4 regions of the Bradyrhizobium sp. ORS 111 genome follow, and region 4 is predicted to be linked to each of the others. Evidence: predicted binding sites of a transcription regulator. Region 4 holds the regulator's gene; each other region holds the start of a gene.
The links. The regulator PhoB, encoded in region 4, activates phosphate uptake and scavenging genes when phosphate is short. The targets are predictions, from matches to a motif close to TGTCATNNANCTGTCAT.
Positions count from the first base shown of each region.

Region 1: P6U30_RS01930 (DUF2794 domain-containing protein) is a predicted target of PhoB. The motif match lies at 3,938-3,954, and genes of this name have one in related genera.
Region 2: P6U30_RS14965 (Orn/Lys/Arg decarboxylase N-terminal domain-containing protein) is a predicted target of PhoB. The motif match lies at 3,015-3,031, and genes of this name have one in related genera.
Region 3: P6U30_RS13490 (YbhN family protein) is a predicted target of PhoB. The motif match lies at 4,251-4,267, and genes of this name have one in related genera.

Region 1 covers NZ_CP120701.1:402,384-408,231, reverse strand. The annotation lists gene P6U30_RS01945 (ABC transporter permease) at 1-1,754, shown strand, start outside; gene P6U30_RS01940 (Bax inhibitor-1/YccA family protein) at 1,989-2,780, shown strand; gene P6U30_RS01935 (GNAT family N-acetyltransferase) at 2,866-3,396, shown strand; gene P6U30_RS01930 (DUF2794 domain-containing protein) at 3,487-3,876, opposite strand; gene P6U30_RS01925 (DUF1223 domain-containing protein) at 4,432-5,193, opposite strand; gene acnA (aconitate hydratase AcnA) at 5,441-5,848, opposite strand, start outside.
Region 2 covers NZ_CP120701.1:3,262,431-3,268,278, reverse strand. The annotation lists gene P6U30_RS14980 (tetratricopeptide repeat protein) at 1-188, shown strand, start outside; gene P6U30_RS14975 (DJ-1/PfpI family protein) at 358-1,515, shown strand; gene P6U30_RS14970 (acyl-CoA dehydrogenase family protein) at 1,530-2,687, opposite strand; gene P6U30_RS14965 (Orn/Lys/Arg decarboxylase N-terminal domain-containing protein) at 3,076-5,433, shown strand; gene P6U30_RS14960 (GNAT family N-acetyltransferase) at 5,452-5,848, shown strand, end outside.
Region 3 covers NZ_CP120701.1:2,969,939-2,975,786, forward strand. The annotation lists gene P6U30_RS13475 (NAD(P)/FAD-dependent oxidoreductase) at 1-185, shown strand, start outside; gene P6U30_RS13480 (DUF2147 domain-containing protein) at 310-879, shown strand; gene P6U30_RS13485 (hypothetical protein) at 978-2,936, opposite strand; gene P6U30_RS13490 (YbhN family protein) at 3,021-4,097, opposite strand; gene P6U30_RS13495 (MFS transporter) at 4,729-5,848, shown strand, end outside.
Region 4 covers NZ_CP120701.1:7,642,171-7,648,018, reverse strand. The annotation lists gene pstB (phosphate ABC transporter ATP-binding protein PstB) at 1-533, shown strand, start outside; gene phoU (phosphate signaling complex protein PhoU) at 636-1,355, shown strand; gene phoB (phosphate regulon transcriptional regulator PhoB) at 1,415-2,125, shown strand; gene P6U30_RS35350 (GcrA family cell cycle regulator) at 2,349-2,861, opposite strand; gene P6U30_RS35345 (aspartate aminotransferase family protein) at 3,346-4,554, shown strand; gene argF (ornithine carbamoyltransferase) at 4,554-5,480, shown strand; gene P6U30_RS35335 (Hsp33 family molecular chaperone) at 5,678-5,848, shown strand, end outside.

The DNA of each region.
Region 1 (5,848 bases), 790 kb from region 4:
AATTCCTGACCCTGGTCGGCCTTGCCGCGCTGCTGGTCGGCGGCGTCGGCGTTGCCAATGCCGTGAAGAGCCATATCGACCGCCGCCGCGACGTCATCGCCTCCTTCAAGGCGCTCGGCGCCACCGGCCGCGACGTCTTCACGATCTATCTCACCCAGGTGGTCGTGCTGGCCGGAATCGGCTCGGTGATCGGTCTTACGCTCGGCGCCGCGCTGCCGTTCGCGATCGTCGGCCTGTTCGGCACGCTGCTGCCGTTGCCGGTGGTGCCGGCCGTGCATCCGGATGAGCTTGCGCTCGCCTTCATCTACGGCCAGCTCACCGCGCTCGCCTTCGGCCTGTGGCCGCTCGGCCGGGTCCACGACGTGCCGGTGGCCGCGCTGTTCCGCGAGACCGTCACCAGCGAATGGCATCGCCCGCGCTGGAGCTATCTCGCGCTGATGGCAGTCGTGATCGCCCTGCTGATCACTGTTGCGATCGGGCTGTCCTACGACAAGCGGGTTGCCACCGTGTTCGTCATCGCCTCGATCGCGGTGTTCCTGCTGCTGCGCGGAATTGCCGAACTGCTGATGGCCGCAGCGCGGCGGCTGCCACGCAGCCGCATGACCATGCTGCGGCTCGCGATCGCCAACATCCATCGGCCCGGAGCGCTGACCCCGTCGGTCGTGCTGTCGCTGGGCCTTGGGCTTGCGGTGCTCGTCACCATCACCCAGATCGACGGCAACCTGCGCCGCCAGTTTCTGGCGGCGCTGCCGGAGCGGGCGCCGTCGTTCTTCTTCATCGATATTCCTTCCACCGAGGCCGACCGCTTCGGCAGCTTCCTCAAGCAGATCTCACCGGATTCGACGGTCGAGGACGTGCCGATGCTGCGCGGGCGCATCGTCGCGGCCCGCGGCGTGAAAGCCGACCAGCTCAAGCCGACAGTGGACTCGGAATGGGTGCTGCAGAGCGACCGCGGCCTGACCTACACCGGCCAAGTTCCCAAAGGCTCGAAGATTGTCGAGGGGGAATGGTGGGGTCCCGACTACAGTGGCCCTCCGCTGGTCTCGATGGAGAAGAAGATCGCCGATGGCTTGGGCCTGAAGATCGGTGACGAGATCGTCGTCAATGTGCTCGGCCGCGACGTCCCGGCGAAAATCGCCAACCTCCGCAATATCGACTGGCAGGGACTCGGCATCAACTTCGTGCTGGTGTTCTCGCCGAATGCTTTCAAGGGCGCGCCGCACAGCCATGTCGCGACCCTGACGGAGCCACATCCGGGTTCCGTCGAGGACGCCCGCATCATCAAGCAGGTCGCCGACGCCTTCCCGATGGTGACGAGCGTGCGTGTCCGCGAGGCGCTGGAGACGATCGGCAGCGTCGTCAGCAACCTTGTGCTGGCGATCCGCGGCGCCAGCGCCGTGACGCTGATCTCCGCCATCCTGGTGCTGGGCGGAGCATTGGCTGCCGGCCATCGCCACCGCGTCTACGATGCCGTGATCCTCAAGACGCTGGGCGCCACGCGAGCACGACTGCTCGGCGCCTACGCGCTGGAGTACCTGATGATCGGTTTTGCAACTGCCGCGTTCGGCGTCATCGCCGGTTCGATCGCGGCCTGGTTGATCGTGACGCGGCTCATGACACTGAGCTTCATCTGGCAGGCCGGAAGCGCCGCGCTGGTCGTGGTCGCAGCATTGGTCGTCACGGTCGGATTGGGACTGGCCGGAACGCTGCTGGCGCTGAATCAGAAACCCGCCTCGGTGCTGCGGAATTTGTGACAATTTGTAGCGCCGGCGACACCGTATTTCACTGCAAATGCCGGGCCAGAGCGACATTCGGCCGCGCGTGGAAGCTTGCGTCGGATGTGTTAATTTCCCACATACCAACCGGGTCGGATGATCGGTTTGATGACACCGAATTAATGTTCGGCAAACCGCGCCATCTGAGATAGATTTACGACCGGCGCCGCAAATCCCTTGCGCTCCACCGGGACCAACCACGGGAATTCGACCATGTCGGACCTAGACCGCAACTACGCTTCTCCTTTCGGCCGGGCCGCCGGGCGCATTGACGCTGCGGCCGTCGACGCCGGTCTGCGCGCCTACATGCTGCGCATCTACAACTACATGAGCATCGGCCTGGCCATCACCGGCCTTGCCGCGCTCGGTGTCTACATGGCTGCGGTGACCGGCGATCCGTCCGCCGCCGTCGCGAAGTTTGGCAATGCCTATCTGACGCAGTTCGGCTACGCGATGTTCGTCAGCCCGCTGAAGTGGCTGTTCATCCTCGCGCCCTTGGTGATGGTGTTCGTCATCTCGGCCGGCATCAACCGTCTGGCGCCCTCGACCGCCCAGTTGCTGTTCTGGGTGTTCTCGGCGCTGATGGGCCTGTCGCTGTCGTCGATCTTCCTGGTGTACACGCACACCTCGATCGTGCGCGTGTTCTTCATCACCGCGGCGACGTTCGGTGCGCTCAGCCTTTACGGCTACACCACCAAGCGTGACATGAGCGGCATGGGCTCGTTCCTGTTCATGGGCCTGATCGGCATCATCATCGCCAGCCTGGTCAACCTGTTCCTGGCGAGCTCGGCGCTGCAGTTCATCGTGTCGGTGGTCGGCGTGCTGGTGTTCGCAGGCCTCACCGCCTGGGACACCCAGCGGCTGAAGAACGACTACATCTATGGCTACGCCTCGCAGGGCGGCGCGATGGCAGAGCGTGCGGCGATCACCGGTGCCCTCTCGCTCTACCTGAACTTCATCAACCTGTTCACGCTGCTGCTGCAGCTCCTCGGCCAGCGCGACTGACGCGCAACGTCGAACGGACAGATCGAAGCCCCGGCCCAATTGGCCGGGGCTTTTCTTTTGCGCGGAGCAAAAATAGTGTCGCGCCATGTCCAATCCGGAAATCAGGCCGACCGTTGAGGCGGACCTTCCTTCCATCACCGCGATCTATGAGCAGGCGGTGCGTTTCGGCACCGCCACGTTCGAGCTGATCCCACCCGACCTCACCGAGATGACCCGCCGCTACCGAGCGCTGATCGATGGCGGCTTTCCCTACTTCGTTGCCGTGCACGAGGGACGCGTCGTCGGCTATGCCTATGCCGGCCCCTATCGGCCTCGACCGGCTTACCGCTTCACGGTCGAGAACTCGGTCTATCTGGATCCCGCGATCCATCGCCGCGGCATCGGCCTGCAACTGATGGAGCGCCTGATCGCCGAATGCGGAGCCCGCGGCTTCCGGCAGATGGTCGCCGTGATCGGCGATTCCGCCAACGCCGGCTCGATCGGCGTGCATCGCAGATGCGGGTTCCAGATGATCGGGACGCATCCAAACGTCGGCCTGAAGTTCGGCCGCTGGCTCGATACGGTGATGATGCAGCGCGAGCTCGGCGAAGGTGCCGGAACGGTGCCGACCGATTAGCCAAGATCCGTACCGGATGGAGCGCAAGCGAAATCCGGGGCTAGTTTATCCGCGGACACAGACCCGGATTACGCTTTCGCTCCATCCGGGTTACAGCGTTGAATTGGCCCGCCTAGCCAGTGCCAGCTTGCGATCGATCACGAGCAATACGCGCTCCAGCTCATGACCGCGGCGCAGGATCAGGCCTGTCGCCGAGATCACGCTGTACATGCCCTGCTTGCGCGCGAGGCGCGGGTCCTTCTCGATCCGGTAGATCGGCACTTCGGAGGCCCGGCGAAACACCGAGAACACGGCGCGCTCCTTCAGAAAGTCGATCGCGTAGTCGCGCCACTCGCCATCGGCGACCATGCGGCCATACAGGTTGAGAATGCGGTTGAGCTCAAGTCGATTGAAGGTCACGCGGTTGGGCTGGGCCGCGGCGGCGGGGCGCGCCACGGCACGCATCCCGCTCGGATCAGTGTCCTCCGACATCAAACTCATCGAGCGCCTCCTGTCATCCCGGTGACGACCTATTCCGAAGGCCGGTGTCCCTCTCCGGGATCGTCACGAGGCTGACATGATCGCGCTAAGCGAGGGGCATCGCAAGGGGCCATTCGCAATGCAAAGCAGGCGTAAACCATGTCGGAGCGCGACGGATTGTCCGAAAAAGAGTCACGGGAACGTTAGCAGAATCATATTGCTGCCCAACTTCCGCCCACCGCCTGCCCCGCTGCTCTGCGAAAAGAGAACCCTGCGTTGGCCCGGTCCTTTCGGTTCCGGATTCCTCAGCCCCCAGCCCCCCGGGGCCGTCGGGATCGGGCCTGTACGCGGGGGGAGTTGATCCCCAACACTGGGCCAACGAAAGTTGGTCCTTTTTGTTTTTGGCGATACTCACGCGCGATCGAAACGCGCAGAGTTGAGCCGCCCTCACCGCAACAGATTTCGGGACGGATATCGACGCCCATGTCTCGGGAAGACAGCGCGCGTTGGCACGCGATCGAAGGCTGGCATTCACTCAAAGCGTGACGCCGACCTCAAAAGGCAATCATACGCACTTTAGTGCAGTGAGGTGAATGCCGCGCCGAGCATCGGGCCCGGCCTGTCCCGACTGCCGTCCTGGACATACACGGCGGCGGCGTCGACGCCCTCGCGCGTGATGTTCTCCAACGGCACGGTCCAGCTTCCGGACGAACCGTTCCAGTCGCCGACCTTCAGCAGATTGCGGACGACATTGTGGTAGGTGATTTCGCGGCCGCGATTCTCGCCGCGTCCGATCGAGATCGGCACCGATTTCGAGATCGAGCAGATCCAGACTTCGCCGCGCGATACCGCCGGCGACTTGGACGCCGCCACCGAAACATTGATCTGCTTGCCCGTCAGTGTCATCGACACCGGCACCGACATCACGCCGGCGCTCCTGTCGGTGTCCTTGATGGCGCTTTCGATGGAAGCGCGATCGCTGCCGATCACATGCGCCGAGCCGTTGATCACGGCCTGCGGCGTGTAGACATCGCGATCGCCGCGCATATGCGAATAGGCTTTCTGGCGCGCACTGAAGCGCGAATCGGCCAGCGTATCCTTCCAGCCGAGATAGTCCCAATAGTCGATCGGCATGCTGAGCGCGATGACGCTCGGATCCTTCGCAAGATCGCCGATGATCTTGTCCGCTGGCGGACAGGACGAGCATCCCTGTGAGGTGAAGAGTTCGACGACGGCACGCGGATCGGCGTGAGCGGGGCGGATGATTGCGACGATTGCGCAGATGCCGAGCGCGCTGGACCATCGCGAGATACGATTATAGGCCATCATCGCTGTCATACTGCGAACCAGTCGTGATGATTTCCATCCGTATTTGTACGGAGCATGAAGTTGTCCCTGAACCGCGTGCCCCAAAACGCGAGAAAGCGGCCTTTTCATAGGCCGCCTTCTTTTTAGCCGCTACTCACTAAGCAGTGAGGCACTGATCACAAATCCGCGTTGGAGCATGATCCGGAAAAGTGTGAAGCAGTTTTCCCCCGCGACAAACGCAAGGCGTTTGCGCGGAGATCATGCTCAAACAAAGGGCCTAGGCGGCGAGTTTGCGCAGCACAAAATGCAGGATGCCGCCGTTGCGATAGTAATCGAGCTCGTCGAGCGTATCGATCCGGCAGAGCAGCGGGACTTCCTTCTTGCCCCCGCCATTCGAGGTGATCTCGGCAGTCAACGTCTGGCGCGGCTTCAGATCACCCTGGAGCCCGCGGATCGTGACCGTCTCGTCGCCCTTGAGACCGAGCGAGGACCATGACGTGCCTTCCTGGAAGGTGAGCGGAAGCACACCCATGCCGACCAGGTTGGAGCGATGGATGCGCTCGAAGCTCTGGCAGATCACCGCGCGCACCCCGAGCAGCCGTGTGCCCTTCGCGGCCCAGTCGCGCGACGAGCCGTTGCCGTATTCTGCACCGGCGAACACCACCAGCGGCACGCCCTCGTGCTG
Region 2 (5,848 bases), 3.6 Mb from region 4:
TGAAGGCCGATCCGAACCATGTGCTGACGTGGAACTACTATGGTCTGTGGCAGATCGAACAGGGCAACCGCGACCAGGCGGAATACCATCTGCGCCGCATCGCCGAGATTTGCGGCACCGATTGCGCGGAGTATCGCTCGCTCGCGGCCGCACTCGAGCAACCGCCCGGCACGAACCTGGTCTACTGAGCTGCACCGTCGACCTTGTGTCAGCCTGTAGCCCGCATGAGCAAGCGGGCTGCATGGAGACGCCGCCGGCACCGGCGTGTCCGTTTTTGCGGGAAATACGCCGTTTCGATCGATGGACTCGCCGGATAGCTTGGGCGATGACCTGAGCGATCCGTTGAGACACTTCATCATGAACTGGCGATATCTTGCATGGGGTGGTGTTGCGGTCGCCGCGCTGGTTGCAATCCTTGGCGGCGGCTGGCTGCTCACCCTTCCTGCGGCATCAACGTACAAGCGCCCTCCTCCGATCGCGCAGGAGGAGCATGATGCATCGATCGCGGCCCTGAAGCCGCCGAAGCGACAACGCCCGCTGATCGCGATCGTCGGCATCAATGAGATGACCGAGACCACCGACTATCTGATGCCTTACGGCATCCTCAAGCGCGCCGATGTCGCCGACGTCGTGACGCTGGCGACGGAACGTGGAGCGGTGACATTGTTCCCGGTGCTGAAGGTCGAACCGGACGCGACGATTGCAGCGTTCGATGCCGCGCACCCCGATGGGGCCGACTACGTCATCGTGCCCGCGATGAGCCGTGACGACGATCCGACCGTGATGCAATGGATCCGACGCCAGGCGGACAACGGCGCCGTCATCATCAGCGTCTGCGCCGGCGCCAAGGTCCTCGCCTCTGCCGGCCTGCTAGACGGCCGGCGAGCGACGACCCACTGGTTCTACCTGAAGAACTTGCGCGACAATCATCCTCAGATCCACTACGTCGCGAACCGCAGGATCGTGATCGACCGCGCCGTTGCGACGACGACCGGGATCTCGGCGTCGCTGCCGATGTCGCTCACCCTGATCGAGGCGATCGCCGGCCGCGCCAAGGCGGAGACGATCGCCCGCGAGATCGGTGTCGACGACTGGGATGCGCGCCACGACAGCAGCGCGTTCAAATTCACGCGCCCGTTCGCGCTGACCGCGATCCGGAACGCGCTGGCCCTCTGGAACAGGGAGCGGCTCGGCCTCAAGCTCACGCCCGGCGTCGACGAGGTTTCGCTGGCGCTGGTCGCAGACAGTTGGTCGCGCACCTATCGCTCGCACGCGGTGACCTTTGCCGCAACCGACGGCGTCCAGATCACGCGCAACGGCTTGCGCATCTATCCGCAACAGGTCGCGACCGACTGGCCCGCGGCGCGCCTGCTCCCTCCGGTAGGAACGACGCCGCCGGCGCAGGCACTCGACCAGGCCTTGGACGAAATTGAGACGCGCTATGGTCGAAGCACGGTCGACTTCGTCGCCATGCAACTGGAATATCCGCGACCTCCGGCGGCGCGCAATGAATAGTCGAAACCGGCCCTCTAGAACCGCCACGTGCCGGGATCGAGGCCGAGGCTCACGCGACCGCCGAGAGCATAGCAGCTCGGGTTCATCGCCACATGCTTGATCGCCGCGTGGACGTCGCGGACCGACCGCTCCAGCGTCCCGGTCTCGAAGATCGCGGCGGTGCCGGCATGGGCCGCAATCATGTCGACGACCCGCGCGGCATTTTCCGCGGCATTGGCGCAAGCCGTCCGCAGGAACACCCGCGCCTCGATAAGACGGCCGCCTCCGGCGTCGATCGCTGCGATCAACTCGGCCATGGCTTCGGCGAGCAAGGCGCGCGCTGAACGCAGCGCGACCTCCGCCCGGCCAACCATGTCTTGAACCGTCTCGCTGTCGCGCATCGTGCCGGAGCTGCCGAGCCGTGCCTTCCGCCCGGCCAGCTCGATAAAGGCCGCAAGCGCACCTCGTGCGATGCCCAGGGGAACGACAGAGATCGTCCAGGCGAACGCGGACAGACCCGGCAGCCGATATGGAATTCCGCGTTCGGTGGGTTGAAGATCGACCAGCGCGTGGGTGTGGCTGAACGGAACAAAGCTGTCGCGCACCTCGAAGTCGCAGCTTCCGGTGCCACGCAGTCCGGATACGAACCAGGTGTCGTGCACCCGGACCTCCGATCGGTCGAAGTAGCAGCACAACGGCGGTCCATTCTGGCCGGCAGCCGTCTTCACGCTGGCGAGCCCCATGAACCGGGTCGCATGATGAGCTCCGCTGCCGAACGGCCAGCGTCCGCTGACACGATACCCTCCTTCGACCTCGGTCGCCGTGCCGACCGCACCGGTCGCGCTGACGACAAAGGCCAGCGGATCGGCGAACCAGCTCCGGGCCACCTCCGCGGATAGATAGCCGCCGATCCGGCTCATGCCGCCGCCATTGCCGACAATCCAGCCAACCGAGCCGTCGAGCGCGGAAGCTGCCTCGACAATCGTCATGAAATCGAACGGGGAGAATTCCGGCCCGCCGAGCGACCTCGGCAGATAGAGCCGAAACAGTCCCGCTTCGGCGAGCGCGTTGAAGACTGCGTCGGGCAGCCTGCGGTCGTGGTCGAAATGCTCGCGCTCCGCGGCGACGAGCGGTGCCAGCCGGTCGATGGCGGCGAGATAGGTCGCGACACTGGCTTCAGCGGGTACGAGCATGGCGCCCTCCGGCTTGGGATGCGTCCACTGTCGAGCATCATGCCGCACCAGGCAAACGCGAAGAATTTCAGCTAAGGATGAACTGAATTCATCCACATTCCCCGTCCGGTGCGGGGCTATCGCACACGTCTTGGGCGGCTGCGCACGTACTCGGCCTCGTGGTTCGAGACGCGCCGCAAGCGGCGCTCCTCACCATGAGGGTCTACTGGTGTGCCGCAAAACGAGACCTCATCCTTAAGGAGCCCGCCAAAGGCGGGCGTCTCGAAGGATGGCCGCAGGGCGCCTTTCTCCCAAATGCGATTGCCCTACCGTCCTGCGCCCGCCGCGTGTCATCCGCTTGTCATGAATTGTGCCGACAGGTTCAGCCTGATGGACGTCGAGGACACGCATGGACTATTTCAAACGCTTCAACTTCCTGTTCGCCGCGCCGGTGTTCGAGGCCGACGATCTCGAAGGCATCCGCTTCAACCAGATCATCGCCGAAATCGAGCGATCGGGCTTCGAGGTGGTGCGCGCCCGCAAGCTGGAGGATGCCGAGATCGCGGTGCAGACCGATGCCGCGATCGGCTGCATGGTGGTCGACTGGGGCAAGAAGGGGCTTGAAGGCAAGACCGCGGCGCTGATCAATCTGATGCGCCGGCGCGGCCTCGACTTCCCGATCATCCTCCTGATCCGCCGCAAGCGGTTCGAGGACCTGCCGGTCGAGGTGCTGGATTTTATCGACGGCTACGTGTTCCTGTCCGAGGAGACCCCGCCCTTCATCGCCAAGAACCTGATCAGCCGGCTCAAGCAATATGCCGAGACGCTGAAGACGCCGTTCTTCGGTGCGCTGGTCGACTATGCCGAGGAAGGCAATCAGCTCTGGACCTGCCCCGGCCACAATGGCGGCGTGTTCTACAGCCGCAGCCCGATCGGGCGGGTGTTCGTCGAGCATCTCGGCGAAGCGGTATTCCGCGACGATCTCGACAATTCCGTACTCGACCTCGGCGACCTCCTGACCCATGAGGGGCCGGCGCTGCGAGCGCAGAAGGAGGCGGCGCGGATCTTCGGCGCGGAGAAGACCTATTTCGTGCTCAACGGCACCTCGACCTCCAACAAGGTCGCGCTCGGCTCGCTGGTCACCGACGGCGATCTCGTGCTGTTCGACCGCAACAACCACAAGGCTGCCCATCACGGCGCGCTTTTGATCGGCGGCGGCATCCCGGTCTACGTTCCGACCGTGCGCAACGCCTGGGGCCTGATCGGCCCGATGCGCTGGGACCTGCTCGATGAGAGCGCCTTGCGCGATGCCATCCGCAAGCACCCGCTGGTCAAGGACGAGAACGCCTGGAAGAAGCCGCGCCCCTTCCGTGTCGCGGTGGTGGAGCAGTGCACCTATGACGGCACCATCCACTCTGCCGAGATGATCCTCCAGCGCATCGGCCATCTCTGCGACTACATCCTGTTCGATGAGGCCTGGGCCGGCTTCATGAAATTCCACCCGATCTATGCCGGCCGCTTCGCGATGGGGCTGTCCGACCTCGGCCCCGAGGCGCCCGGCATCATCGCGACCCAATCGACCCACAAGCAGCTCGCGAGCTTCTCGCAGGCCTCCCAGATCCACATCCGCGATCGGCACATCAAGGGCCAGAAGCGCCGCGTGGAGCACCGCCGCTTCAACGAAAGCTTCATGCAGCACGCCTCGACCTCGCCGTTCTATCCGCTGTTCGCTTCGCTCGACGTCGGCGCGCAGATGATGAAGGGTCGCTCCGGCGAAGTGTTGTGGGACGACACGATCCGGCTCGGCATCGAGCTGCGCAAGAAGATCCGCGCGGTGAAGCGCGAGTTCGAGGAGAACGAGACGCGGGTCGAGCGGCGCTGGTTCTTCGAGCCGTTCGTGCCCGACCGCGTGATGATCCCGGACGTGGCGCGCGAAGGCGGCGTGCACAATGTCGCCTGGGAGACGATCTCGACCGACCAGCTTGCGACCAGCCCGTCCTACTGGCAGCTCAAGCCCGGCGAGAGCTGGCATGGCTTTCCGGAGCTGACCGCGGGCTTTGCCATGACCGACCCGAACAAGCTGACGCTGCTGACACCGGGCTTCGACCATGCGACCGGCGCCTATGCCGACCATGGCATTCCCGCGCCGGTGGTGGCGCAATATCTGCGCGAGAACCGCATCGTCGCCGAGAAGAACGACCTCAACTCCCTGCTCTTCCTGCTGACGCCGGGTGTCGAGGCCAGCAAGGCCGGCACGCTGGTCTCCGGCCTCGTCGCCTTCAAGAAGCTGCACGACGACAACGCGCTGCTTGAGGACGTCATCCCCGAATTCTACCGCCGGCGGCCGCACCGCTATGCCGGGGTCCGCTTGCGCGATCTCTGCGGCGACATGCACCGCTTCTTTCGCGACGCCGGAGTCAGCGCGCTGCAGGCGAAGCAATTCCTGCCCGAGCATCTGCCCGAGATCGCGATGTCGCCGCGCGAGGCCTCGCGTTATCTGGTGCGCAACGACGTCGACTACCTGCCGATCGACGAAATCTTCGGCCGCATCGCGGCGACGCCATTCGTGGTGTACCCGCCCGGCATCGCGACCATCGTGCCCGGCGAACGGCTCTCGGAGCGCAGCAAGCCGATGATCGACTATCTCAGGATGTTCGAAGCAAGCTTCAACGCGTTTCCCGGATTCGAGGTCGAGATCCAGGGCGTCTACAAGGAAATCGATGCGTCAGGCCGCGTCCGCTTCTATACTTACGTTGTGGCGGAATAAGCGGACGGACAGCGCGCAATGGACAATGAGCACAAGATCACTGTGCGCGCCTCGCGCGACAGCGACGTCGACGCCATGCTGTCGATCTACCGCCGCCACATCCGCCGCGGCGTCGAGGAAAGCGTCGACGACAGCGGCACGCCGGAGCCCGACGATCTGCGCGAGCGCCGCAAGAATTTGCGCAACACCCGCCTGCCGCATCTGGTCGCGGTCTGCAATGGCGAGGTCGTCGGCTACGCCTATGTCGTGATGTTCCGCAAGCGTCCCGCCTATCGCTACACGGTGAAGCACTCGATCTACGTGCATCACCAACATGTCGGCCGGGGCGTCGGCCGAAAGCTGCTGCAGGAGTTGATCGACACTTGCGCCGCGGCCGGCTTCCGCCAGATGATCGGCTATATCGATGCCGACAACG
Region 3 (5,848 bases), 3.4 Mb from region 4:
CCGGCATCTTCGCGATCGGCGACATCAACACCTATCCTGGCAAGCTGAAGCTGATCCTCTCCGGCTTCCACGAGGGTGCGCTGATGGCGCAGAAGGCGCACCGCTATGTCTATCCTGACAAGCGGCTGGTGTTCCAGTACACGACATCGTCTTCGAGCCTGCAGAAGAAGCTCGGCGTGAACTGATTGCAGCCGAATTGTGGCCGACAGAAGCGGCTTCGGCGTCTCGGCCGTCGCGTGGGGTACTAGAACACTCCGCGAAATGGACGTAGACTCCAAGCTCAGCTTGTCGATTGATCAGGTGATGACGATGCGCACCACGCTATCCAGATTTCGGCTGATCTTCGCGATCGCAACGACGCTTGTCGTTGCGATTCCATTTGCGGCCTCGGCAGCAGAGCCTTCCGCTGTCGGCCTGTGGCAGAAGGTGGAGGACGGCAAGCCCACCGGGTGGTTTCTGATCGTAGATCACAGCGGCACCTTCGAAGGCGTGATCGCCAAGATGTTTCCCGATGCCGACGATCCACCCAATCCCGTCTGCGCGAAATGCACCGACGATCGCAAGAACGCGCCCTGGCTCGGGCTGTCCTTCATCCGCGACATGAAGCGCGCGGGCCTGAAGTACGAGAACGGCAACGTGCTCGATCCGCGTGACGGCAAGGTCTACAAGGCCAAGATGACCTTGAGCGCCGATGGGCAGACTTTGACGATGCGCGGCTATTTCGGCATCTCGCTGTTTGGCAAGGACGAAGTCTGGACCCGACTGCCGGACACTGCGATGGCCCAGCTCGATCCGGCAATCGTCGCCAAATACATGCCGTCGCTCGCAGCCGTGAAGACGACGCCGACATCGACCTCGTCGGTGACGAAGCGGCACTAAGCCCGATGGGATTGAATCGTCTTTGCGATCTCCGCGCAAACGCGTTCCGCGCTTGTCGCGAGGGAAGAGCGCGTCCTTGCTGTGATGCGGCGTGAACCTTAGCGCCGCTCTGGCGCAGCCGGCAGCGGCGCCACCGGCTCCGAAATGATTTCCGGCACGACATTGTCGAGTTGCAGCACGCCGGCAGCGGCAGGCACGGCCGCATCGGCCATCGCCGCGTGTCCTTCCGCGGTCGGGTGGACAGCGCCGCCGTAGACGGCAGAGAGAATACCCCACGTCGCGTCGTGGATATCGGTTGGCTGCATTGAGGCCGGCAGGGCCTGCGGATAGGTCATCGCCGCGAAGTAGCTGTCATTGGCATCGCGGATCCAGCGCGCGCGCGGCAGGTAGGCGCGATAGTCGCCGGCGCTGCGGCCGCATTTGAGCGGTTGGTTCGCCGCGGCGACGATGTCGGACACGAAGCTGTCACCATTGGCGGAGAAACAGTCGCGGTCGAACTCGGGATCGGTCGACGCACGCGCGCAGAAGCCGTGGCTTGCGAAGGCGTCCTGATGCGCATCGACGAATGTCATCCGGTCGGTCTGCGGATCGCGGCAGATGATGCCGGACTGGCACAGCGCGAGCGCCTTGAGCTGCGGCAGGAATTCGTTCTGCACGAAGCTCGAGACGGTCGCGAGCCGTTGCGGATCGGCGTTGAAGGAGGGATGGATATCGAACCCGGCGCGGCCGCCGGGGCAGGGTGTGCCGCCATTGGCGAGCGCCGGGTTGGCGTAGGCCGTATAAATGACACGCGACAGGTCGCCGCCGACCAATGGCTTCAGCGCATCGCGCAACTTGGCAAAACCGGACGGCAGATCGCGGGCCAGCGCCGAGCGGGCATCGTTGACCGACGCCAACGAGCCGCCGCGCTTGAACAGCGTGCGCTCGGTCGGTGTGTCGACGATCACGTCGGCGACTAGACCGGAGAAGTAGATGTCGTTGGCGCCAATCGACAGCAGCACGAGGTCGAGCGTGCGATCCGGCTGGCGGCGCCTCGCGGCCGCCAGGGCGGCGCGCAACTCGGCGAGCTGGCCGCTCACGGTGCCCGAACAGGTATTGGCGATCTTCGTCGGCAGGCACTCGCGCGCCTGCTGCGAGCTGAGCAGGCCGTCGGCTATCGTGGCGCCGGTGCATGCCAACGGCAGATAGGTCACCGCGATGTGCGGATATTGCACGGCAAGCGCCAGCGCAGTGCGGGTCTGATAGCTGTAGAGCGAGCGATGGCAGGCTGAATTGAACCATAGCGCGCTGTGGCGCTGCCAGTTGGACAGGGTGTCCGGTGCCTCGCAGGCGCGTCCACCCTTGTAGCCGGCGCGGCTCGGCCGATAGTATTGCGCGCCGCCGAGATAGGAACGGAAGCAGAAGCCGTCGTCGGACAGCGCGATCGCGCGGTCCGGATTGCCCTCGCCGGAGGCGATGCTGTCACCGAGGCCGGCGATGAAGAAATCTCGCACCGCGATCTCGGTCGTGACCCGCTGGTTTGCTTCGGAACCGCTCGCGACGTCGACGGTCGCGACCGTGGTCCGGCCGTAGCGGACGCGCAGATTGACCGGCTCGGCGCAATCGAACGTCGAAGATTGCGGCCCGTCGCCGTCGTCGAACGACCAGGCGCAGGTCGCGCCCACCGGGACCGGACCCGTGAGGCGGACGACGATCGCGTGGTCGATCGGCGTCAGGTAGCTTTCCTTGACGTTGTCCCGAGTGCAGGGCTCGCTGACGCGGCCTTGCAGGTCGATGCAGAGCCGGTTGACGGTATTGCGCGCCCAGCCGCGGCCGTCGCTCTGCAATTCCAATGCCCGCTCGGAGTCCAATACGCTGCGTCCAAGCCCGCTCTCCACTTGGAGGCGGAAGTCGCGTTCCTCGCGGAACAGGCGGAAGCGGTTGCGGACCTCCCAGGAAATCTGCAAGGGCGTGTCCTGCGCCTCCGCCGCCGACGCAATGACCACAGATAGCGCGCTGCCGAGCAGCACCGCGCAGACCGTCAAACGAAACGAAAATCGAGCCAAAAAACCAACCATGGCGCGTTTGACGTCAACGGTAAGGCAAAAATAAGAGAACCGGGTTGGGGGACGAAAAACCCGCCTGGGGCGATAACGTCGCTGTTACCTTTTCAGCCGCCTGATCCGCTGCTGTCGGCTTTCGATCGGCTGCCGCACGGTCGCCGAAGCCGTGCAGGCCTGGCTAAGTCGCTTTCGTTCCTGCCAGGGCTGCACCACGTTGAGCCAGAGCTCGCGCATGCCCATGATCGAGATCGAAATCCCGAACGGAATCAGGAAATAGAGGACGCGGAACACGACCAGCGTCGCCAGCAACTGTTCCTTGCTGAATTCCGGCAGCGCCACCAGCATCGCGGCATCGAACACGCCGATCGAGCCGGGGGCGTGGCTGGCGAACCCGAGCAGGGTGGCCAGGATGAACACGACCGCCAGCGAAACGAAGTCGATATACGGCTCGGTCGGCATCAGCAGGTACATCGCGAGCGCACAGAAGCCGAGATCGACCACGCCAATGAGAACCTGCAGGAGCGTCAGCTTCGCTGACGGCAACACCACCTTCCAGCCGTTCTGGCCGAGCTCGCGGCGCTTGTCGCCGGTGAGCAGCCAGTAGAAATAGGCGGCGATGCCGGCAAGGCAGCCGATCGCGATCAGGCGGTTCATCGCAGGCGGCAACAGGTCCATCGCCGATGCCGCGGCGGGGTGCCAAGCCATGCCGAAACCAAGCACGAACAGGTTGCCCAGCCAGAACGTCAGCCCCGACAGGAAGCAAATCTTGGCAACGTCGATCGCGGTCAGGCCGTAGTCGGAATAGATCCGGAACCGGATCGCGCCGCCTGTGAAGACGGTCGCGCCGATATTGTGGCCAATCGTGTAGCTGGTGAAGCTCGACAGCGCTGCGATGCGGTAGGGGACGTGGTTCTTGCCGATCGTTCGGAGCGCGAAGAAGTCATAGAACGTCAGCGTGCAGAAGGCGCCCACGACGCACAGGGCCGCCAGCGCGATCCGGTGCGGCGCGATGTTGGTCAGCGCGGTGAGGATGACACCGGTATCGACGCCCTTCAGGGTCCGGACCAGCGTCGTGACCGCGAACACGATGATGAGCACACTCGCAGCGATCCCGAGCCGTTTCCAGCCGATCTTTTCCTTGAAGCCACGCCCGAGCGTGGTCAGCAGCCGATGCATTCATCCTCCCGGCGGGGGCGCAATTTCAGTGGGACCCGATCACGGACGGCGACGGGTGACGGGCAGACGCACCGTGCGCGATGACCCATAAGGCAAAACCGATGCGTTGTGCAGTCCTTGACAAGCCAAGCTTCGGCTCCCGTCGGTCGTCGTTGTCATACGGGCTACATATGATCTCGTCTTGTGGAATGTGAGTCGCAGGTAAGGCATTTGCCGCGATCGGTTCACCGCACGTTCCGGTGTTCCGGCCGGTTTCCTCCACATTTTTTGCACATTTGCCGCCGCGGGAGGTCTGCCATCCCAATTTCTGAATGGACGATATGCATGCGAGGCAGGGGATATCGCACTGCCCGCGTCGTTTACCAGGACCACCAAAGTTGGCGCGGAGGCCGCGTGTCCGACTATCGGAAGGGCCGTCCGCGCCGTGCAGCGCCGATACCGCGGCAATCCGTTGGTCAGTTGGTCTATTGAGGCAAAACGACGCGCGGCGTGAAGCGCGCGCGTCGGCTGGTGACGGCCGTCATACTTCGATCAAAGGCGAAATGTCGGTTCGAAACGGATGGCTATGTGTTGCATTGGTAGCCAGAGATTGAGGTGAGCCATGCAACGCATATCCCCGAAAGCCGGGTCCATGATGGATCAACCCGCAGCCTCCCGTCCGAATCCGACCAGGCTTGCGGCGACGCTGACGCTTGCCGCAATGAGCCTCGGCTACGGCGTCGTGCAGCTCGACGTCACCATCGTCAACACCGCACTCAACGCCATCGGCACCTCGCTCGGTGGCGGCGTTGCCGGACTGCAATGGGTGGTGAGCGCCTACACGGTCGCCTTCGCCGCCTTCATCCTGACCGCGGGCGCGCTCGGCGATCGCCTCGGCGCCAAGCGCATCTTCATGGCCGGGTTCGCGCTCTTCACCGCGGCCTCGGTTGCCTGCGCGGCTGCGCCAAATGCCGCGACGCTGATCGCGGCGCGCTGCGTGCAGGGGCTCGCCGCGGCCATCCTGGTGCCGAACTCGCTCGCGCTGCTTCGCCATGCCTATGCGGACGAGAAGGCACGCGGACGCGCCGTCGGCATCTGGGCCGCAGGCGCGAGCCTCGCGCTGACGGCCGGTCCGCTCGTCGGCGGTGGCTTGATCGCGCTGGTCGGCTGGCGCACGATCTTCCTGGTCAATTTGCCGATCGGCCTTGCCGGTTTGTGGCTCGCCTGGCGCTACGCCGACGAAACCACGCGCCATTTGGAGCACGAACTCGACCTGCCGGGCCAGCTCGCCGCGGTGGCTGCCCTCGGCACACTGGCCGGCGCGCTCATCGAAGGCGGCGCAGTGGGCTGGAGCAATCCATTCGTGGTGGCGGGCTTCGTTCTGGCGGCGGTCTTCGCGGTGCTGTTCGTCTGGCGCGAGTCGCGCGCGACCCAGCCGATGTTGCCGCTGTCGCTGTTCGAGGAGCGGATGTTCGCCGCGACCTCGCTGGTCGGCCTGCTCGTCAATATCGCCTTCTACGGCCTGATCTTCGTGATGAGCCTTTACTTTCAGCAGGTCAACGGCCTGTCGGCGCTCCAGACCGGCCTTGCCTTCGTGCCGATGCTGGGCGCGGTCCTGCCGGTCAATCTGATTGCGCCGCGCGTTGCCGAACGGATCGGCGCGGTTGCGACCATCGCACTCGGCACCGCGCTGGGAGCCGCCGGCTGCCTCGCGATGCTCGGCATCGATCGCGACACCAGCTATCTGGCGATTTGCCTGCAACTGATCGCGA
Region 4 (5,848 bases):
ACCCCAAGCTTGACCTCAACCTGTTGCGCGCGCGGGTCGGCATGGTGTTTCAGAAACCGACGCCGTTCCCGATGACGATCTACGAGAATATCGCGTTCGGCATCCGCCTCTACGAGAAGATCTCGAAGTCCGAGATGGACGGTCGCGTGGAGAAGGCGCTGCGCGGCGGTGCGCTGTGGAACGAGGTCAAGGACAAGCTGAACGCCTCGGGCCTCTCGCTGTCCGGCGGACAGCAGCAGCGCCTGTGTATCGCCCGCACCGTCGCGGTGCGGCCCGAGGTGATCCTGTTCGACGAACCGTGCTCGGCGCTCGACCCGATCTCGACCGCCAAGGTGGAGGAGCTGATCCAGGAACTGTCCGAGGACTACACGATCGCGATCGTCACCCACAACATGCAGCAGGCGGCGCGCGTCTCTGACAAGACCGCTTTCATGTATCTTGGCGAACTGATCGAGTTCGACGACACCAACAAGATCTTCACCTCGCCGAGCGACCGACGGACCCAGGACTACATCACCGGCCGGTTCGGCTAGAGCATGATCCGGAAAAGTGGAGACCCGGTTTTCCGATGAGATCATGCTCAAACAAGGAAATGAGATCATGATCCGGCCGGATCATGATTGAAGGAGCAAGCGATGGTTTCTGAACATACCGCCAAGGCATTCGACAGCGATCTGCAGGAACTCACCCGCCTGGTCGCCGAGATGGGCGGCCTCGTCGAGCGCATGATCACCGAGTCCGTCGACGCACTGATCCGCCGCGACGTCGCGCTCGGCAAGCGCGTCGTTGCCGCCGACGTCGAGATCGACGGCCTGCAGCGCATCATCGAGGAGCGCGCGGTGCTGACGATTGCGCGTCGCCAGCCGATGGCGATCGACCTGCGCGAGATCGTCAGCGCGATGCGGGTGGCGACCGACCTCGAGCGGATCGGCGATCTCGCCAAGAACATGGGCAAGCGCGTCGCGGCCCTCGAGAGCGATTTCCAGCCGTTGAAGCTGATCCGCGGCCTCGAGCACATGACCGATCTGGTGCTGTCGCAAGTCAAGTCGGTGCTCGACGCCTACGCCGCGCACGACTTGCCGGCCGCGATGACCGTCTGGAAGGGCGACGAGGAGGTCGACGCGATCTGCACCTCGCTGTTCCGCGAACTGCTCACCTACATGATGGAGGATCCGCGCAACATCTCGTTCTGCATCCATCTGATGTTCTGTGCCAAGAACATCGAGCGGATCGGCGACCACGCCACCAACATCGCCGAAACCGTGTTCTACATGATCGAAGGCCAGCAGATCACCGACAAGCGCCCGAAGGGCGACATGACCACCTTTGCCACCACGGTGCCGGGTAACGGCTAGCTGAGGTGTTTGGTTCGCCTCTCGGGCAACGGATCAACACAGAGAAAGAACATAGACCGATGAGCGCACGCATTCTGGTAGTCGAAGACGAGGAAGCGCTGACGACGTTGTTGCGCTACAACCTCGACGCGGAAGGCTACGACGTGGAGACGGTCGGACGCGGCGACGACGCCGACACAAGGCTGAAGGAGCGTGTTCCCGATCTCGTGGTGCTTGACTGGATGCTGCCGGGCCTCTCCGGCATCGAGCTGTGCCGCCGCCTGCGGGCGCGGCCTGAGACCAAGCAGCTTCCGATCATCATGCTGACGGCGCGCGGCGAGGAGAGCGAGCGGGTGCGGGGCCTCGCCACCGGCGCCGACGATTACATCGTCAAACCGTTCTCGGTGCCGGAGCTGCTGGCGCGCGTGAAGGGCCTGTTGCGTCGCGCGAGCCCTGAGCGGCTCGCCACCGTCCTGACTTACGGCGATATCGAGCTCGACCGCGAGAAGCGCCGCGTCGCGCGCTCGGGCCGGCCGATCGATCTCGGCCCGACCGAATATCGCCTGCTCGAGTTCTTCCTCGAGCATCCCGGCCGCGTGTTCAGCCGCGAGCAGCTTCTCGACAGCGTCTGGGGCCGCGACATCTATATCGACGAGCGGACCGTCGACGTGCACATCGGCCGCTTGCGTAAGCTGCTCAATCCCGGCCGCGAGCAGGATCCGATCCGCACCGTGCGCGGTGCCGGCTATGCGCTCGACGACCGCTTCGCCAAGGCGGAGCCGCAGCCGTAAGGCGCGGGCAGCAGATAACCACAGCGTCGTCCCGGCAAAAGCCGCGACCCATAACCCCGAATGCAATTTGTTGCGCGAAGTCGGAACGACGAGTCCTGTTCACAACACAAGCCGCGGCGGATGGGTCCCGGCCTGCGGCAGGACGACGCTGTGACGTAGAGGTAGTCCCCTCACAAAAAAATCCCCGCTTGCGCGGGGATTTTGTTTCCACGGCCTATGATGCTCACCGGGTCGGCGGCTTGTTGGCGGGCCTGCGCCGGTCGGCAGCCGGCTGGTAGGCGACGCGCGAGTGGTGCGCGCAATAGGGCAGGCCGGTGAGCGCCTTGCCGCCGCAGAAGAAGAATTCAGGGCTCGAGGGGTCGCCGACTGGCCAGTGGCAGGTCGCCTCGTTCAGCTCGAGCAGCGACAGCCGCTGGCTCATCGGCACCACATTGTCATAGGCGACCGGATCCGGCTCCAGCTCGACCTCGAAGGCGTGGGCGAGCGCGGTGTTGCCGCGCGAGACCGGGCGCGCCACCCGCATCATATGTTGGGCGGGACGGGCCTTGCGCTGTCGCGGGGCAGCGGTGGAAGGGGCCTTGGCACGGCCGGATAGGCCAAGCCGATGCACTTTGCCGATCACGGCGTTTCGCGTCACATTGCCGAGTTCCGCCGCAATCTGGCTGGCCGACAGGCCCGCCTCCCAGAGCTTCTTGAGCTGCTCGACGCGATCATCGGACCAGGTCAATACCGTCATCGCATTCTTCCCTTCGCCTTGCGCCGGCCAGTCATCGGAGCGGCGCTGCGAGCCAAATCTGACAAATATCCCTGCGGTCAGAATCCCTTAGCCCTCGCCGGACGCGGTTTTGCGCCCGAACGTGTACGCAGAACGAAAGCTACTTAGAGGGTCCAGTACTGCCGCACGAGATGTCGTATCCGACAGGCCAAACGCTACAATATGGCGTGACTCTGGCGCAAGAGTCCGCGGCAGCGCGTCCACATGTTCCGACATTTATGCATTGCAATGAGGCTTTTCCACCTCACCGGTATGCTCGGGATTGCGCGCGTTTCGCACTGCAGGAAGGCCACTTCGTGGCGATTGACAGCGACTGCCCGCAGCATACAATGCCTTCCACGTGCCGCCCGAAAAGGCGGCACGTTTTGTTTTCCGAAGCTGGCCGTTGCTGCGCTGGCGTTAAGGCACGCGGCAATTGTCGGCCTCAAACCCGTCAGTGATTGCCATGACCAATAGCGCCACGTCGCATCTGCTTCCCGTCTTCGCCAGGGTCGATCTCGGCTTCGAGCGCGGAGAGGGCGCCTGGCTCATCGCGACCAACGGCGACCGCTATCTCGATTTCACCTCGGGCGTCGCGGTGAACGCGCTCGGGCATGCGCACCCTCATCTGGTCAAGGCGCTGCAGGAACAGGCGACCAAGCTCTGGCACATGTCGAACCTGTTCAAGAGTCCGGACGGCGAGGCGCTCGCCGCGCGGCTCTGCGAGCAGAGCTTTGCCGATTACGTGTTCTTCTGCAATTCCGGCGCGGAAGCGATGGAAGGCGTGATCAAGCTGGTCCGCCATTATCACTTCTCCAAGGGACATCCCGAGCGCTACCGCATCATCACTTTCGAAGGCGCGTTCCATGGCCGCACCTTGGGAACCCTCGCCGCCACCGGTTCCGCCAAATATCTCGAGGGCTTCGGCCCGCCGATGGACGGCTTCGACCAGGTTCCGCATGGCGACATCGAGGCGGTGAAGAAGGCGATCGGGCCGCACACCGCCGGCATCCTGATCGAGCCGGTGCAGGGCGAGGGCGGCGTGCGTTCGGCGCCGCAAGCCTTCTTCAAGGCGCTGCGCCAGCTCTGCGACGAACACGGCCTGTTGCTTGCGTTCGACGAGGTGCAGACCGGCATGGGCCGCACCGGCGAATTGTTCGCCTACAAGCGCGTCGGCGTCACGCCCGACGTGATGTCGCTCGCGAAGGCGCTCGGCGGCGGGTTCCCGATCGGCGCGGTTCTGGCGAGCGCAAATGCTGCGGCCGGCATGGCGCCGGGTTCGCACGGCTCGACGTTCGGCGGTAATCCGCTGGCGGTGGCGGCGGCCAATGCCGTGCTGGACGTGATGCTCAAACCTGGCTTCTTCGATCACGTGCAGAAGATGTCGCTGCTGCTCAAGCAGAAGCTCGCCTCGGTCGTCGATCGCTATCCCGGCGTGATTTCGGATGTGCGCGGCGAAGGCCTGTTGATCGGCGTCAAGGCCGTGGTGCCATCGGGCGATCTCGTCACCGCACTGCGCGAGCAGAAGCTGCTCACTGTCGGCGCCGGCGACAATGTCGTCCGATTCCTGGCGCCCCTGATCGTGACCGAGGCCGAAATCGACCACGCCATCGGAAGCCTCGAGCGCGCCTGCTCCGCGCTGTCGGCGGCGCAGCCGAAGAAGGCGGCCGGATGATGAGCAAGCCGGTCCGCCACTTCCTCGACATCAACGAATTGCCGCTCGGCGAGCTGCGCAACATGCTCTCGGCCGGCGCCGCCATGAAGGCGAAGCTGAAGGCCCATGAGAGGGGCAAGAAGCCGCTCGAAGGCAAGACATTGGCGATGATCTTCGAGCGCCCGTCGACCCGTACGCGGGTCTCGTTCGACGTCGGCATGCGCCAGCTCGGCGGTGAATCAATCATGCTGACCGGCGCCGAGATGCAGCTCGGCCGCGGCGAGACCATCGCCGACACCGCACGCGTGCTGTCGCGCTATGTCGACGCGATCATGATCCGCATCCTCAACCACGATGCGTTGCTGGAACTCGCAGCGCACGCCACCGTTCCCGTGATCAACGGGCTGACGCGCCGCTCCCATCCATGCCAGGTGATGGCCGACTTGATGACCTTCGAGGAAAATCGCGGGTCGATCGAGGGCAAGACAGTGGCCTGGACCGGCGACGACAACAACGTGCTCGCCTCCTGGGCGCACGCCGCCGAGCGCTTCAAGTTCAATCTCAACGTCGCGACCCCACCGGAGCTCGCGCCGAAAAAGGCGATGCGCGACTGGATCAAGGCGACCGGTGCGCCGATCGTACTCGGCAGCGATCCGGAAGCCGCGGTCCGCGGCGCAGATTGTGTCGTCACCGACACCTGGGTGTCGATGGGCGACAAGGAGGGCGAGCATCGCCACAACGTGCTCAGGCCATACCAGGTCAATGCCAAGCTGATGTCGCTGGCCAAGCCTGGTGCGCTGTTCATGCACTGCCTGCCGGCGCATCGCGGCGAAGAGGTCACCGACGAGGTGATCGACGGTCCGCAGTCCGTCGTGTTCGACGAGGCGGAAAACCGCCTGCATGCGCAGAAGGGCATTCTGGCCTGGTGTTTTGACGCGGTCGCGTAGTCATTCGACGTTATCGTCCCGGCCAAGCGAAGCGCGAGCCGGGACCCATACGCCGCGGCCTGTGAAAAAGGCACAAGGGGAGACGCCTTGTGTGATGACGAACTGTTGTGGTTATGGGTCCCTGCTTTCGCAGGGACGACGATCTCTCGTTGAGTGAACCCCTTTATTTCACGGTCCGAGACCCCAGATAGAGCGCCATGGTTCCACAATCCCCCGACACCAAAATCGCTGCCGAGGCGCCAACCCGCGCGCCATCGGCCATTCCGGTTGACGACGCAGTGCTGGCCTTCGAGGTCGACGCGCTCGACCTGCGCGGCCGGTTGACCCGGCTCGGCCCCGCGCTCGACGAGATCTTGCACAAGCACGAT